One region of the Streptomyces sp. NPDC059853 genome, then DNA from elsewhere that is predicted to be linked to it. Evidence: predicted binding sites of a transcription regulator. Region 1 holds the regulator's gene; the other holds the start of a gene.
What was found. The regulator HspR, encoded in region 1, represses chaperone genes until heat shock. The targets are predictions, from matches to a motif close to TTGAGNNNNNNNNNCTCAA.

Region 1 (8,548 bases):
CAGCTGACCGCCGACCTGCTGGAGCGCTGCAAGACCCCGTTCCACAACGTCATCAAGGACGCCGGTATCCAGCTGTCCGAGATCGACCACGTGGTGCTCGTCGGTGGCTCCACCCGGATGCCCGCCGTCGCCGAGCTGGTGCGCGAGCTGACCGGTGGCAAGGACGCCAACAAGGGCGTCAACCCGGACGAGGTCGTCGCCATCGGCGCCAGCCTCCAGGCCGGTGTGCTCAAGGGTGAGGTCAAGGACGTCCTGCTGCTGGACGTCACCCCGCTGTCCCTCGGTATCGAGACCAAGGGCGGCATCATGACCAAGCTGATCGAGCGCAACACCACGATCCCGACCAAGCGCTCGGAGATCTTCACCACGGCCGAGGACAACCAGCCGTCCGTGCAGATCCAGGTCTACCAGGGCGAGCGCGAGATCGCGGCGTACAACAAGAAGCTCGGGATGTTCGAGCTGACCGGTCTGCCCCCGGCGCCGCGCGGCGTCCCGCAGATTGAGGTCACCTTCGACATCGACGCCAACGGCATCATGCACGTCTCCGCCAAGGACCTCGGTACCGGCAAGGAGCAGCGGATGACCGTCACCGGTGGCTCCGCGCTGCCGAAGGACGACATCGAGCGCATGATGCGCGACGCCGAGCAGTACGCCGACGAGGACCACCGCCGCCGCGAGGCCGCGGAGACCCGCAACCAGGCCGAGCAACTCGTCTACACCACGGAGAACTTCCTCAAGGAGAACGCCGAGAAGGTTCCCGACGAGGTGAAGACCGAGGTGGAGACCGCGGTCGCCGACCTCAAGGAGAAGCTGAAGGGCGAGGACACCGCGGCCATCCGCGAGGCGTCCGAGAAGGTCGCCGCCACCAGCCAGAAGCTGGGTCAGGCGATGTACGCCGACGCGCAGGGCGCCCAGGCGGCCGGTGCGGGTGCCGGCGCGGGCGCGGGCGCGGCGGGCGGTGCCCAGGGTGGTGCGGCCGGCGGCGACGACGATGTCGTCGACGCCGAGATCGTGGACGACGACAAGCCGAAGGGTGGTGCGGCGTGACCCAGGACCCGCAGGGCTTCGACAAGGAGCCCGAGGTCCCCGACACCGAGGCCGCGCATCCGAACCCGGACGCCGCCCCCGCCGAGCCGGAGCAGCCGGACGGCGGGGCGGCGCAGGGCCCGGGTGAGGGTGCCGGTGCGGGCGCGGGCGGTGACGCCGGGCAGCCCTCGGTCGAGGTGGCGCTGACCGCGCAGCTCGACCAGACCCGCTCGGCGCTGAACGAACGCACCCAGGACCTCCAGCGGCTCCAGGCGGAGTTCCAGAACTACCGCCGCCGGGTGGAGCGTGACCGGGTCGCCGTCAAGGAGATCGCGGTCGCGAACCTGCTCACCGAGTTGCTGCCGGTGCTGGACGACATCGGCCGCGCCCGGGACCACGGCGAACTGGTGGGTGGCTTCAAGCAGGTGGCCGAGTCGCTGGAGACGGTGGCGGCCAAGATGGGCCTGATGCAGTTCGGCAAGGAGGGCGAGCCCTTCGACCCGACGATCCACGAGGCCCTGATGCACAGCTACTCGCCGGATGTCACCGAGACGACGTGCGTGCAGATCCTCCAGCCCGGGTATCGGATCGGCGACCGGACGATCCGCCCCGCGCGGGTCGGCGTCGCCGAGCCGCAGCCGGGCGCCCAGCCCGCGCAGGCGGCGGGTCCGGCCGGGGACGAGGCGAAGCCCGACCAGCAGGAGGACGGCGCCGCGTCCACCGAGCCGGAGAACGGGGCCGGCGGCAGCGGTGCCGCCGGTTCGGACGAGGGCTGAGGCGGAGGGAATGCGGCTGCTGAACGGACCGATCGGGGAGGAGGGATGCCGGGGATGAGCACCAAGGACTTCATCGAGAAGGACTACTACAAGGTCCTCGGTGTCCCGCGCGACGCCACCGAGGCGGAGATCAAGAAGGCGTACCGGAAGCTCGCCCGCGAGAACCATCCGGACGCCAACAAGGGCGACGCCCGCGCCGAGGAGCGGTTCAAGGACGTCTCCGAGGCCTACGACGTGCTCGGCGACGTGAAACGCCGCAAGGAGTACGACGAGGCGCGCGCCCTGTTCGGCGGTGGCGGCTTCCGGCCCGGTCCCGGGGCGGGCGGCCAGCAGTTCAACTTCGACCTGGGTGACCTCTTCGGCGGTACCCCGGGCGGGCCCGGCGGGCCGGGTGGTCCCGGTGGCCCGGCCGGCGGCTTCGGCGGCGGGGGCATCGGCGATGTCTTCGGCGGACTGTTCAACCGGGGCGGCGCGGGGACCCGTACCACCGCGCCGCGCCGGGGGCAGGACGTGGAGTCCGAGGTGACGCTCAGCTTCACCGAGGCGGTCTCGGGCGCCACCGTGCCGCTGCGGATGTCCTCCAGCGCGGCGTGCAAGGCGTGCTCGGGCACCGGCGACAAGAACGGCACCCCCCGGGTGTGCCCGACCTGTGTCGGCACCGGCCAGGTCAGCCGCGGCGGCGGCGGCGGTTTCTCGCTCACCGATCCGTGCGTGGACTGCAAGGGCCGGGGCCTGATCGCCCAGGACCCGTGCTCCGTGTGCCGGGGCAGCGGCCGGGCGACCAGTTCGCGCACCATGCAGGTGCGCATTCCGGCGGGCGTCGGCGACGGGCAGCGCATCCGGCTGCGCGGCAAGGGCGCCCCGGGCGAACGCGGCGGTCCGGCCGGCGATCTGTATGTGGTCGTGCATGTGGACGACCACCCGGTCTTCGGCCGCCGTGGTGACAATCTGACCATTACGGTGCCGGTGAGCTTCACCGAGGCGGCCCTCGGCGGCGAGATCTCGGTGCCCACCCTCGGCGGACCGCCCGTCACGCTGAAGCTCCCGCCCGGCACCCCCGGCGGGCGCACCATGCGCGCCCGGGGCAAGGGCGCGGTGCGCAAGGACGGTTCGCTCGGTGATTTGCTGGTCACGATAGAGGTAGTGGTCCCGCGCGATCTGAGCGAGCCGGCGCGCAAGGCCCTGGAGGAGTACCGAGCGGCAGCCGGGGACGAGGATCCCCGGGCGGCGCTGTTCGAGGCCGCGAAGGGAGAGTGACGAGATGGACGGCTGGAACGCACCAGGAACCGGGTCCCGCTCACCAGGTGGAGGCCGTGGGGCGGGTCCCGGCCCGCTGACCGACGACACCCCGGTGTACGTCATCTCGGTCGCGGCTCAGCTGTCCGGTCTCCACCCGCAGACCCTGCGGCAGTACGACCGGCTCGGCCTGGTCTGCCCGGACCGCACGGCCGGGCGCGGGCGGCGGTACTCCGCGCGCGACATCCAACTGCTGCGCGAGGTGCAGCGGCTGAGCCAGGACGAGGGCATCAACCTCGCCGGGATCAAGCGGATCATCGAGTTGGAACACCAGGTGGCCGTCCTGCGCTCCCAGGTCGCCGAGATGCAGCAGGCGCTGGAGGGCGCGGCGCTGGCGATGCGGCAGCGCGAGGCCCAGGTGCACGCCTCCTACCGGCGCGACCTGGTGCCGTACCAGGACGTCACCCACCAGGGCGCCGTCGTGGTCTGGCGCCCCGAGCGGCGCGGCTGAACCGGCAGCGGTGGGGCCCGGTGCGGATACCGCACCGGGCCCCCGCGCGTGCGGGGGCCGGGGAAAACCCGGGCCGCCCGCCACGAGGGAATGAGAAGCTGCGTTCATGCGAGGGACAGGACCCGGACTCGATTCCGGTGGTGACGGCATACCCCTGCTGGCGCTGCACGGCAGCTTCGGCCGCGGCGCGGTCTTCGCACGGCTCGCCGCCGATCTCGGCCCCGCCTTCCGGGTCATCGCCCCCGACCAGCGCGGCCACGGCCACTGCCCGCCCCGCGCGGGCGGCTTCGGCATCGACCGGTTCGTGGCGGACGCCGAGCGGCTGCTGACCGAACTGGTCCCCGGGCGGCCCGTCGCGGTGCTCGGCCACTCCCTCGGCGGGATCATCGCCTACCACCTGGCCGCCCACCGCCCCGATCTGGTCTCCGCGCTGATCATCGAGGACGTCGGCCCGGTGATGCGGCGGCCGGAGATCGCCCACCCGGTGCTGGACGTACGCGGCTGGCCCGCCAGCGCCCCCACCCGCGAGGCGCTCGCGGCGGCGATCGAGGCGGCCGGCGTACCGGACGTCTCGTACTTCATGGCCAGCGCCGTCCCGGACCCCGGACACGGCGGCTGGCGGCTGCTGTTCGACTGGGACACGATGATGGAGGTGCAGTCCGGCGGCGTCGGCGACTGGTGGCCGGTCTGGCTCGGCTCCCGCTGCCCCGCGCTCGTGCTGCACGGCGAGCACAGCACCCTGCTGCCCGCGCCGCTGGCGCGCGAGATGACCGCGCGGCGCCCCGGCACCCGGCTGCTGGAGTTCCCCGGCACCGGCCACTGGATCCACGACGAGGACCCGGCGGGCACCGCGCGGGCGGTACGGGAGTTCCTGGCATGACCGGACCGGACCCCGCGCTGCTCGCGCTGCACGACGTCGGCCACGCCTACGGGGACACCCCCGTGCTGCGCTCCGTCTCGCTGCGGGTGGCACCGGGGGAGTGCGTGGTGCTGCTGGGCCCGAACGGCTGCGGCAAGTCCACCCTGCTGCGCCTGGCGACCGGGCGGCTGCGGCCGACAGCGGGCGAGGTGCTGTTCGCCGGCCGGCCGGTGGACGAGAACGACCCCGGCACCCGGGCCCGCATCGCCACCGCCCTCGACCCCGCCGCCTACTACCCGGATCTGACGGTGCGCGAGCACCTGATGCTCATCGCCCTCGCCCACGGCGCGGGCGACGCCGCCGAGCAGGCCGTCACCGGGCAACTGGCCGAACACCGGCTGACCGGGCGCGCCGACGCGCTGCCCCGCGAGCTGTCCTCCGGCCAGACCCAGGCGATGCTGCTGGCCGCCGCGCTGGTGAGGCCGCACGACCTGCTGGTCCTGGACGAGCCGGAGCAGCGGCTGGACGCCCGGGCCAGGGCGTCCCTCGGCGCCCGGCTGGCGCAGCGCAAGCGGACGTCCGGAACGGCGATCCTGCTGGCCACCCATGACGCGGCGCTCGCGGCGGAACCGGGCCTGGCGGACCGGCTGGTGGAGTTCGACGACGGCGCGGTGACGGTGCGGCCCCGTGCGGGACGGTAGGCGGGACCTGGCCGGGAGCCCGCAGGACGCGCTGCGTCATCTGTACCGGCTCACCGGCCCCCAGCGGCGGGCCAAACGGCGCGCGGACGCGCTGCTGCTGTACGGAGTCTCGCTGACCGTCGCCTTCTGGCTGGTGCCGTATCTGGTGGACGCCGGACGTACCGCCGCCGCGGGCGCGGGCGGCGGGCTGTGGGTCAACGGCCGGACGGCCGCGCTGCTGGAGGCGCTGCCGGGCGCACTGCCCGCCCTGCTGGCCCTCGCGCTGTACGGCGCGGCGCGCACCGCGGTGTGGCGCGGGCCGGTGCGGCTGCCGGGTGAGGTCGTCAGCTGGCTGCTGCCGACCCCGGTGGACCGGCGCCGGCTGCTGCTGCCGTACTGGTGGGCCGCGGTGGCCCGGGTGGGGGTGACGACGCTGCTCGCCGGTGCGGCGGCCGGGTTCCTGCTGCGGGCGATGGTGCCGGGTGGCGAGGTGGTCTGGGCCCCGGTCGTGGCGGCCGGGGCGTGGGGCGGGCTGCTCACCGGACTGCTGGCGGTGGCGACCGGCACACTCGTCGAACGGTACGAGGCCGCGGTCGCCCGGCACGGCCGGCGGCTGTTCCGCGCGGCGGCGGCCCTGGTGGCCGTGCTGGGTCTGGCGGCGGCAGCGGGGACCGGGCTGCTGTGGAGCGGGCCGTGGGGCTGGGCGGTGGCGCCGCTGGCGGCGGCGCTCGGCCTCGGCGGCGCCTCGTGGTGGCCCCTGGCGGTGCTGGCCGGCTCGGCGGGCACCGGGTGGCTGCTGCTGGTGGCCCATCGCGCGGCGGGCGCGATCCCGGCCGCGGCGCTGCGCACCCGCACGGCGGCCGGGTCGCTGCTGGCCGCCTCGGTGCTGACGGGCAATCTGCGGCAGGCCCGTGCGGTGGTGCGCGACACCGGCCGCCCGCCCGCGCGGCCGGTGCGGCTGCGGCTGCCGGTCCCCCGGCGGCGCGCCCTGCTGGTGCCGTGGCGGGACGCCACCGGACTGCTGCGCACCCCCGGACGGCTGGTGGCGGCTGCGCTGTGGGCGGGGGCCGCGGTGCTGCTGGCCCACGCCGGATGGCCGTCGGCCGCGCTGGTCGCCGCCTACCCGGCGGCCGGGGCGCTCACCGAACCCGCCCGACTGGACAGCGACGACACCCGGCGCGCCGGCCAGCTGCCGTACGCGCCCGGCACGCTGGCCCTGCGGCACGGCGCGGTGCCGGCGCTGCTGCTCGTCGCGGCGCTCGCACCCGGCGGGGTGCTGCTCGCGGCCACCGCCCCCGCACTGGTGGGGGCGGCGCTGGTCAGCTCCTACCGGGGGCAGGTCCCGCCACACGTGATGGTCGGGGTGGAGACTCCGGCCGGGAACACCGGCCCCTTCCAGACCGCGCTGTGGCACGTCCGCGGGCCCCTGGTGACACTGGCCCTGCTGGCCCCGGCGCCGGGGATGCCGCTGTGGGCGGCGCTCCCGTGGGCGCTGGCGGTGGCGGCGGGCACGGCGGGATGGGTGCGCCGCACCGTCCGGTACGCGATCAGCTGAACAGCGCCTCGCACCACTCCCGCTGGTCCTCGGTCAGCCACTCCCGGGCGTCGTCGCAGGAGAACCCGCCCGGCCGTCCGCCGCGGTGCCGCTCGCGCTCGGGACGCTGCCGCTCCTCTTCCTCCGCTCCCGCGGCCCCGCCCTCGCGGGGCGCGGGCACATCAGACCGGCAGAGCCATCCGCTTGGGGGCCAGCGCGGGAACGGCCGGGAGGACGAGGGACACCAGGCAGCCCGCCAGCAGCCAGCCACCCACCACATCGGTGAACCAGTGGACGCCGAGATAGATCCGGCTGAGACCGACCGCCACCGTCCAGCAGCCGGCCAGCGCCACGGCCGCCGTGCGCGGCCAGCCGCGCCGTACCGTGAGCAGCAGCACGGTGATCAGGGTGAACCCGGCCAGCGCGGTGGTCGTGGTGTGACCGGAGGGGAACGACGGACCGTTCACGTGCGTCAGCCAGTCCGGCATCGGCGGCCGGGGGCGGTCGATGCTCCACACCAGCGTGTACCGCAGCAACTGCCCCGTCACGAGCGCCCCCACGCCCGCCAGTGCGCCGATCACCGGCGCTCCGGAACGCCGCCCGGCCAGCGCCCCGGCCAGGGCCATCACCAGGATCGGCACCACCCCCGTCCCGGTATCGGTGACGGCGGTGACCAGCCGGGTGAGCCCCGGGGAGCGGTGATCGAGGAACCAGCCGGTGAGCGCGGTGTCGATCCCGAACGGCTCCCGGCCGTGGAGGAGAACCGCCACCGTCAGCAGCGTGAACAGCGCGCCGGTCACGGCGGCGGTCAGCAATGAGCGGGCCATTGGGGCAGGTTAGGCCCCAGCCGGCCGAACGGCCCGTCACCGCGCGGACCGCGGGGCGGGGAAAGGGGAGCGTCCGGGGGTGGTGTGGGCGCATGGTGGTGTCCTTCCGTCGTGGGCCGGCCGCGCCGGGGCGGGGGTCCCGCTCCACGTCAGGAGGCGGGCGCCGCAGGGACGTTGCTGCCCTCCGTCCCCACTCCTCAGACCACCCGGCACCATCGTCGCGTTACCGGACCGTGACCTCTTCACCCGATCGAGTGGCGCGGCTGGACATGGCACCGCGCCACGCGCAGCGTGTCCGGCATGGACGTCCCCCGCCGGCTGCTGTCCGCCGCCACCGCCGCCGTGCTCACCGTCACCGGGCACGGGCTCACCGCCCCCGCCGCGCTGGCCTCCGAGCCGTGGGCGGACGGCGCGCTCGGCACGGTCGGCAAGATCCTCTGGGAGCTGGACGACAGCGGCCGGCTCGGGGTGTGTTCCGGCGCCGTCGTGGACGCGCCGGGCGGCAGCGTCGTCGCCACCGCCGCGCACTGCGTCAGCGCGCCGGACCGGCCGCAGCCGCCCGCCGAGGTGTGGTTCGTCCCCGCCTACGACCACGGTCTGGGGACCTATCGGGAGGACGGCTGGCGGGTCCTGTCCTTCCACACCCCCGCCGCGTGGCAGCCACGGGAAGGCGGGGACATCGCCGAACTGCTGCCCCACGACTACGCGTTCCTGACGGTGGAGCGGAAGGCGGGGCGCACCCTCCAGCAGACGCACGGCGCGAACACGCTGGCGTTCGCGCCGGTGCCGGCCGGTGAGGACGTGGCCGTGCTCGGCTACCCGGCGGCGGCCCCGTACGACGGTGAGTCGCTGCGGTCCTGCTCGGGCCCGACCCAGGTGCTCGACGGCCCGGACGCGCCGCCCGCCAACGCGGGCGGGCTGCTGCTGGAGGACTGCGACCTCACCGAGGGCACCAGCGGCGGCCCCTGGCTCCAGGGGTACGACCCCGCCACCGGCACCGGCACGGTGGTGGCGGTGATGTCGGCGGGCACCGGCACCGGCACGGTGGTCGGCCGCCCCTTCCCGCCGGAGGCCGAGGACCTGCTGGCGGCCGCGGTGG
Region 2 (6,159 bases), on a different contig from region 1:
GAAGAACCCGGCGTCGTACCGCTGGGACGCGCTCAGCAGTTCGTCCCGGCCGGAGAGCAGGATGCCCACCCCGTCGATCTGGGGGAACGCGGCGTCGAGGGCGGTGCCCAGCGCCGTGGCGTCGGCGCGCTCGGCCGGGCCCGGCGGGCGGTGGAGCGCGAGCTGGAGGTCGAGGTCGGAGACCCCGGGGACGGCGGTGCCGCGCGGGACGCTGCCGTAGAGGTACGCGCTGTGCAGCCGGTCCGGGCCGAACACCGCGCCGATCCGTTCGCGCGCCGCCGCGACGACCGGGACGAACGCCTCGCCCACGCGGGCGAGCGACCCCTCCCGCGCGATGGTCCCGTCCGGTCGCAGCCCCCGGTCGTTTGCCTCCACACCGTCACTGTGCCGCCGCGCCGCCGGTCCGGCCAGCGGATTTCCCGGGGGCGGCCACGTCAGATCAGGTCGGCGGTCTCCAGCTCGAATCCGAACGGCTCCGGCAGCAGCAGGGACTTGCCGTAGGTCACCGAGAGGACCGTCCGGTAGTCGTTGGTGCCCGGCTCGCTGTGCAGGGTGACGGTCTCCAGTTCACGGTCGCACAGCAGATAGAGCGGGATGCCCGCCCGCGCGTAGCAGCGCCGCTTGAGGGTCCGGTCCCGTTCGGCCCGGCTGCTGGTCACCTCGACGGTCATCGCCACCCCGTCGCAGGGCATCCAGGAGGGCGCGTCCCGGAACAGATCATCCGCCAGCGGTGCGACGGTGAGGTCCGGGATCACGTGGTCGGTGGGCAGCGGGCCCAGCCGGGGGACCGTGAGTCCCTTGTGACCCGAGACATCCAGCTCCACCGTCGAGTGGGTCAGGATCTGCCGGACGAGCGTGCTGATGTGGTCCTCGTGATGACCGTCCGGGACCGGCGACACGACGATCTCTCCCTCGATCAGTTCCGCCCTGATCCCGTCCGGAAGGACCGGATCCAGGTCCAGAAAAGTCTCCAGGAGGACCTCCGCCTCGGCGGGCATGGGCCCGTGCGGCATGACCGTCCTCGTCACCTCCTCGCGTTCGCCGGCCATCCTCGTCCCTGGCCGACCGCACGCGCCAGGGCAAACGATCTTCTTCACGCAAAAGAGGACAACCGGAGAAATGGTTGACGGACCGTGTGCGGCGATGGCCTGGGGGTTGCCCGGTGTATTCGTCGGTGGTGGCGGGTGTGGATCGCCCTTGAGTGGAGTAGACTCAACTTATCGCACGTCCCATGAGGCAAGCCGAGGAGTAACGCGACGTGACTGCCGAGCTGACCAACCGGAGCCGGGAAGCGATCAGTGGCGCCAATGACCGGGCGCTCACCGATGGGCACAGTGACATCACCCCGGCGCATCTGCTGCTCGCCCTGCTCGAAGGGCAGGACAACGAGAACATCCGCGATCTGCTCGCCTCCGCCGGTGCCGACGCTGCGGCGCTGCGGTCCGGTGCCGAGCGGCTGCTCGGGGCGCTGCCCACCGTGCAGGGCAGCACCGTCAGCCGCCCGCAGCCCAACCGCGAGCTGATGGCCGTCCTCGCCGACGCGGGGCGCCGGGCCGGCGACCTCGGGGACTCCTTTGTCTCCACCGAACACCTCCTCATCGCGATCGCCGCCAAGGGCGGCAAGGCCGGCGAGCCGCTGGACCCCCAGGCCCTCACCGACGCGTTCCAGAACGCCCGGGGTTCCCGGCGCATCACCACCGCCGACCCCGAGAACACCTACAAGGCGCTGGAGAAGTACGGCACCGACTTCACCGCCGCCGCCCGCGAGGGCAAGCTCGACCCCGTCATCGGCCGCGACCACGAGATCCGCCGCGTCGTGCAGGTGCTCTCCCGCCGCACCAAGAACAACCCGGTCCTCATCGGCGAGCCCGGCGTCGGCAAGACCGCCGTCGTCGAAGGACTGGCCCAGCGCATCGTCAAGGGCGACGTCCCCGAGTCCCTGAAGAACAAGCGCCTGGTCTCCCTCGACCTCGGCGCCATGGTGGCCGGGGCCAAGTACCGGGGCGAGTTCGAGGAACGGCTGAAGGCCGTCCTCGCCGAGATCAAGGCGTCCGACGGCCAGATCGTCACCTTCATCGACGAGCTCCACACCGTCGTCGGGGCGGGCGCGGGCGGCGACTCCGCCATGGACGCGGGCAACATGCTCAAGCCCATGCTGGCCCGCGGCGAGCTGCGCATGGTCGGCGCGACCACCCTGGACGAGTACCGCGAGCGCATCGAGAAGGACCCGGCCCTCGAACGCCGCTTCCAGCAGGTCCTGGTGGCCGAGCCCGGGGTCGAGGACTCCATCGCGATCCTCCGCGGCCTCAAGGGGCGCTACGAGGCGCACCACAAGGTCCAGATCGCCGACGCCGCGCTGGTGGCCGCCGCCACCCTCTCCGACCGCTACATCACCTCCCGCTTCCTCCCCGACAAGGCCATCGACCTGGTGGACGAGGCCGCCTCCCGGCTCCGGATGGAGATCGACTCCTCCCCGGTGGAGATCGACGAACTCCAGCGCTCGGTCGACCGGCTCCGCATGGAGGAGCTGGCCCTGGTCAACGAGTCCGACGCCACCTCCCGGGAGCGGCTGGCCCGGCTGCGCCGCGAACTCGCCGACCGCGAGGAGGAACTGCGCGGCCTCACCGCCCGCTGGGAGAAGGAGAAGCAGGGCCTCAACCGCGTCGGCGAGCTGAAGGAGCGGCTGGACGACATGCGCGGCCAGGCCGAGCGCGCCCAGCGCGACGGCGACTTCGAGACCGCCTCCAAGCTGCTGTACGCCGAGATCCCGGCTCTGGAACGGGAGCTGGCGGACGCCGCCGAGGCCGAACAGGAGACCGCCGCCCGCGCGACCATGGTCAAGGAGGAGGTCGGCCCCGACGACATCGCCGATGTGGTCTCCTCCTGGACCGGCATCCCGGCCGGCCGGCTGCTGGAGGGGGAGAGCGAGAAGCTGCTGCGGATGGAGGAGGAGCTGGGCCGCCGGCTCATCGGCCAGACCGACGCCGTACGGGCCGTCTCCGACGCCGTGCGTCGCTCCCGGGCCGGGGTCGCCGACCCCGACCGGCCCACCGGCTCGTTCCTCTTCCTCGGCCCGACCGGCGTCGGCAAGACGGAGCTGGCCAAGGCCCTGGCCGACTTCCTCTTCGACGACGAACGCGCCATGGTCCGCATCGACATGAGCGAGTACAGCGAGAAGCACTCGGTGGCCCGGCTGGTCGGCGCGCCCCCCGGCTACGTGGGGTACGAGGAGGGCGGTCAGCTCACCGAGGCGGTCCGCCGCCGCCCGTACACGGTCGTGCTGCTGGACGAGGTGGAGAAGGCGCACCACGAGGTGTTCGACATCCTGCTCCAGGTGCTGGACGACGGCCGGCTGACGGACGGCCAGGGCCGTACCGTCGACTTCCGCAACACGATCCTCATCCTCACCTCCAACCTCGGCAGCCAGCACCTCATGGATCCGCTCGCCAAGCCGCACGAGCAGCGCGAGCAGGTGCTGGCGGCGGTGCGGGCCGCGTTCCGTCCCGAGTTCCTGAACCGGCTGGACGATCTGGTGATCTTCAGCGCGCTGGGCACCGCCGAGCTGAGCCGGATCGCCCGGCTCCAGATCGACTCGCTCCAGCGCCGGCTCGCCGACCGCCGGCTCACCCTGGAGATCACCGACCCCGCGCTGACCTGGCTGGCCGAGCAGGGCCTGGACCCGGCCTACGGTGCCAGGCCGCTGCGCCGGCTGGTGCAGACCGCGATCGGCGACCAGCTGGCGCGGCGCATCCTGGCCGGCGAGGTCCGGGACGGGGACACCGTGCGGGTCGAGCCGGACCCGGACGGCGGCGCCCTGCGGGTGACGCCGGCGGCGGCCGGGTGAGGTGATCTTTCCCGCCCCGTACTGCTTGCCAGAACGGGGCGGGGATGAGCGAGGATGGCAGTGTCTCCTTAACCGAGGAAAGGGACCCATCCCGTGTCTGTCGATCCCTCCGCAATTCCGAACTTCGGCGGCCAACCGGAGAAGCCGGATAACAAGACCCCTGGTCAGGGCGGAGCGAGGAAGCCGGCCGGGCCGATCATGCCCAACCAGGACCTGATCAAGCAGCTGCTGGAGCGCATGAAGCTGAAGTACGTGACGGACAAGGAGGGCGACCTGGTCGCCCCCTGGGAGAAGTTCCGCACGTATTTCATGTTCCGTGGTGAGAAGCAGCAGCGGATCCTGTCCGTCCGGACCTTTTACGACCGGCCGCACACCATCGAGGAAAAGGGCCGGCTGCTGGAGACCATCGACGAGTGGAACCGCCGCACGCTGTGGCCGAAGGTCTACACCCACACCAATGACGACGGCACGGTCCGTCTCATCGGTGAGGCGCAGATGCTCATCGGCCTCGGCGTGGCCCCGGACCACTTCGTGAACACCGCCGTCAGCTGGATCCGGGCGGCCATCGAGTTCGACAAGTGGCTGGTGGAGACCCTCGGTCTGGAGAAGGACGCCGAGTCGGGCGACGACGAGGGCGGCAACGGCGGCAACGGCGAGAACAACGGCACCGACGGGAACGGGAACGAGGGCGGCACGGGCGGCGGGGCCGCCTCGTGATCGTCGCCTTCTCCGTCACCCCCATCGGCGCCGGTGAGGATGTCGGCGAGGCGGTCGCCGCCGCCGTCCGCGTCGTCCGCGACAGCGGTCTGCCGAACCGCACCGACGCCATGTTCACCAGCATCGAGGGCGAGTGGGACGAGGTGATGGACGTCGTCAAGCGCGCCACCGAGGCCGTCCAGGCGCACGCCGCCCGCGTCTCCCTCGTCCTCAAGGCCGACCTGCGCGAGGGCGTCACCGACGGGCTGACCACCAAGGTCGCCACCGTCGAACGCCTCCTCGGCGAGAGCTGACCGGCACGGCCGGCACCCACCGAGAAGACGGGCCCCGGGGGAGGGAACCCCCGGGGCCCGTCCGCGTGCCGTACGGCCTCACACCACCGCCGTGTCCTCCTCGGCGAAGTGGCAGGCCACCGGGTGCCCGGTGCCCCGGTCCTTCAGCTGCGGCTCCTCGGTGGCGCAGATGTCCTGCGCCTTCCAGCAGCGGGTGCGGAACCGGCAGCCGCTCGGCGGGTCCAGCGGGCTGGGCACATCACCGGTGAGGACGGTACGGCGCCGCCGCCGCTCCTTCTTCGGGTCCGCGAGCGGCGCCGCCGACAGCAGCGCCTGCGTGTACGGGTGCGAGGGGCGCTCGTACACCTCGGAGCGGGTGCCGGTCTCCACCACCTTGCCCAGGTACATCACCGCCACCCGGTCGGAGATGTGCCGCACCACCGACAGGTCGTGCGCGATGAAGACGTACGCCACGCCCAGCCGGTCCTGGATGTCCTCCAGCAGGTTCACGACCCCGGCCTGCACCGACACGTCCAGCGCCGACACCGGCTCGTCCAGCACCAGCAGCTTCGGGGACAGCGCCAGCGCCCGCGCGATGCCGATGCGCTGCCGCTGGCCGCCGGAGAACTCGTGCGGGTAGCGGTTGCCGTGCTCGGGGCTCAGCCCCACCAGCCGCAGCAGCTCCGCGACCCGGTCCTTGCCGCCGTCGCGCCACTGCCCCTGCACCTTCAGCGGCTCGGCGATGATGTCGTTCACCGGCAGCTTCGGGTTGAGCGAGGCGTACGGGTCCTGGAAGACCATGCCCGTCTCGCGCTGCACCGGCCGCAGCTGGGCCGGCTTGAGGCCGGTGATCTCCTTGCCGTCGAACGTCACCGACCCGGAGGTCGGCTTGATCAGCTGGAGCACGGCCCGCCCGGTGGTGGACTTGCCGCAGCCCGACTCGCCGACCACGCCCAGGGTCTCGCCGGCGCGGACGCCGAACGACACCCCGCTGACGGCCTGCACCTGGCCCACGACCCGGCGGAAGAGCCCGCCGCCGCGCACCGGGAAGTTGACCACCAGGTCGGTGACGGTGAGCAGTTCCTCGCCTGATGTGGTGTTCTCGGGGGCCTTGGACAGGTCCGTGGTCGCCGTCATCACCCCTCCTCGCTTTCCGTGATGGGGGAGCTGTCGTCGCGGAAGAACGCGGTCGGGTCGTCCGCCTCGGCCAGCCGGTCGCTGTGGTGGCAGGCCGCCCGGTGGCCCTCGCCGGCCTCCGTCAGCTCGGGTTCGCTCTCCGTGCACTCCGCCGTCGCCAGCGGGCAGCGCGGCGCGAAGGGGCAGCCG

Region 2: a site for HspR is predicted at 1,198-1,216, ahead of clpB (ATP-dependent chaperone ClpB). Genes of this name have one in related genera too.

The regions. Positions count from the first base shown of each region.
Region 1 is NZ_JBHWJL010000157.1:57-8,604, reverse strand. Features, by position in the region: gene dnaK (molecular chaperone DnaK) at 1-1,047, shown strand, start outside; gene grpE (nucleotide exchange factor GrpE) at 1,044-1,802, shown strand; gene dnaJ (molecular chaperone DnaJ) at 1,857-3,059, shown strand; gene ACFV5N_RS17310 (heat shock protein transcriptional repressor HspR) at 3,064-3,549, shown strand; gene ACFV5N_RS17305 (alpha/beta fold hydrolase) at 3,656-4,429, shown strand; gene ACFV5N_RS17300 (ATP-binding cassette domain-containing protein) at 4,426-5,109, shown strand; gene ACFV5N_RS17295 (hypothetical protein) at 5,096-6,643, shown strand; gene ACFV5N_RS17290 (hypothetical protein) at 6,636-6,803, opposite strand; gene ACFV5N_RS17285 (phosphatase PAP2 family protein) at 6,805-7,449, opposite strand; gene ACFV5N_RS17280 (trypsin-like serine peptidase) at 7,750-8,548, shown strand, end outside.
Region 2 is NZ_JBHWJL010000279.1:419-6,577, reverse strand. Features, by position in the region: partial or broken gene ACFV5N_RS22635 (nucleotidyltransferase) at 1-375, opposite strand, end outside; gene ACFV5N_RS22630 (Uma2 family endonuclease) at 435-1,049, opposite strand; gene clpB (ATP-dependent chaperone ClpB) at 1,259-3,844, shown strand; gene ACFV5N_RS22620 (YbjN domain-containing protein) at 3,938-4,561, shown strand; gene ACFV5N_RS22615 (MTH1187 family thiamine-binding protein) at 4,558-4,854, shown strand; gene ACFV5N_RS22610 (ABC transporter ATP-binding protein) at 4,933-5,970, opposite strand; partial or broken gene ACFV5N_RS22605 (oligopeptide/dipeptide ABC transporter ATP-binding protein) at 5,970-6,159, opposite strand, start outside.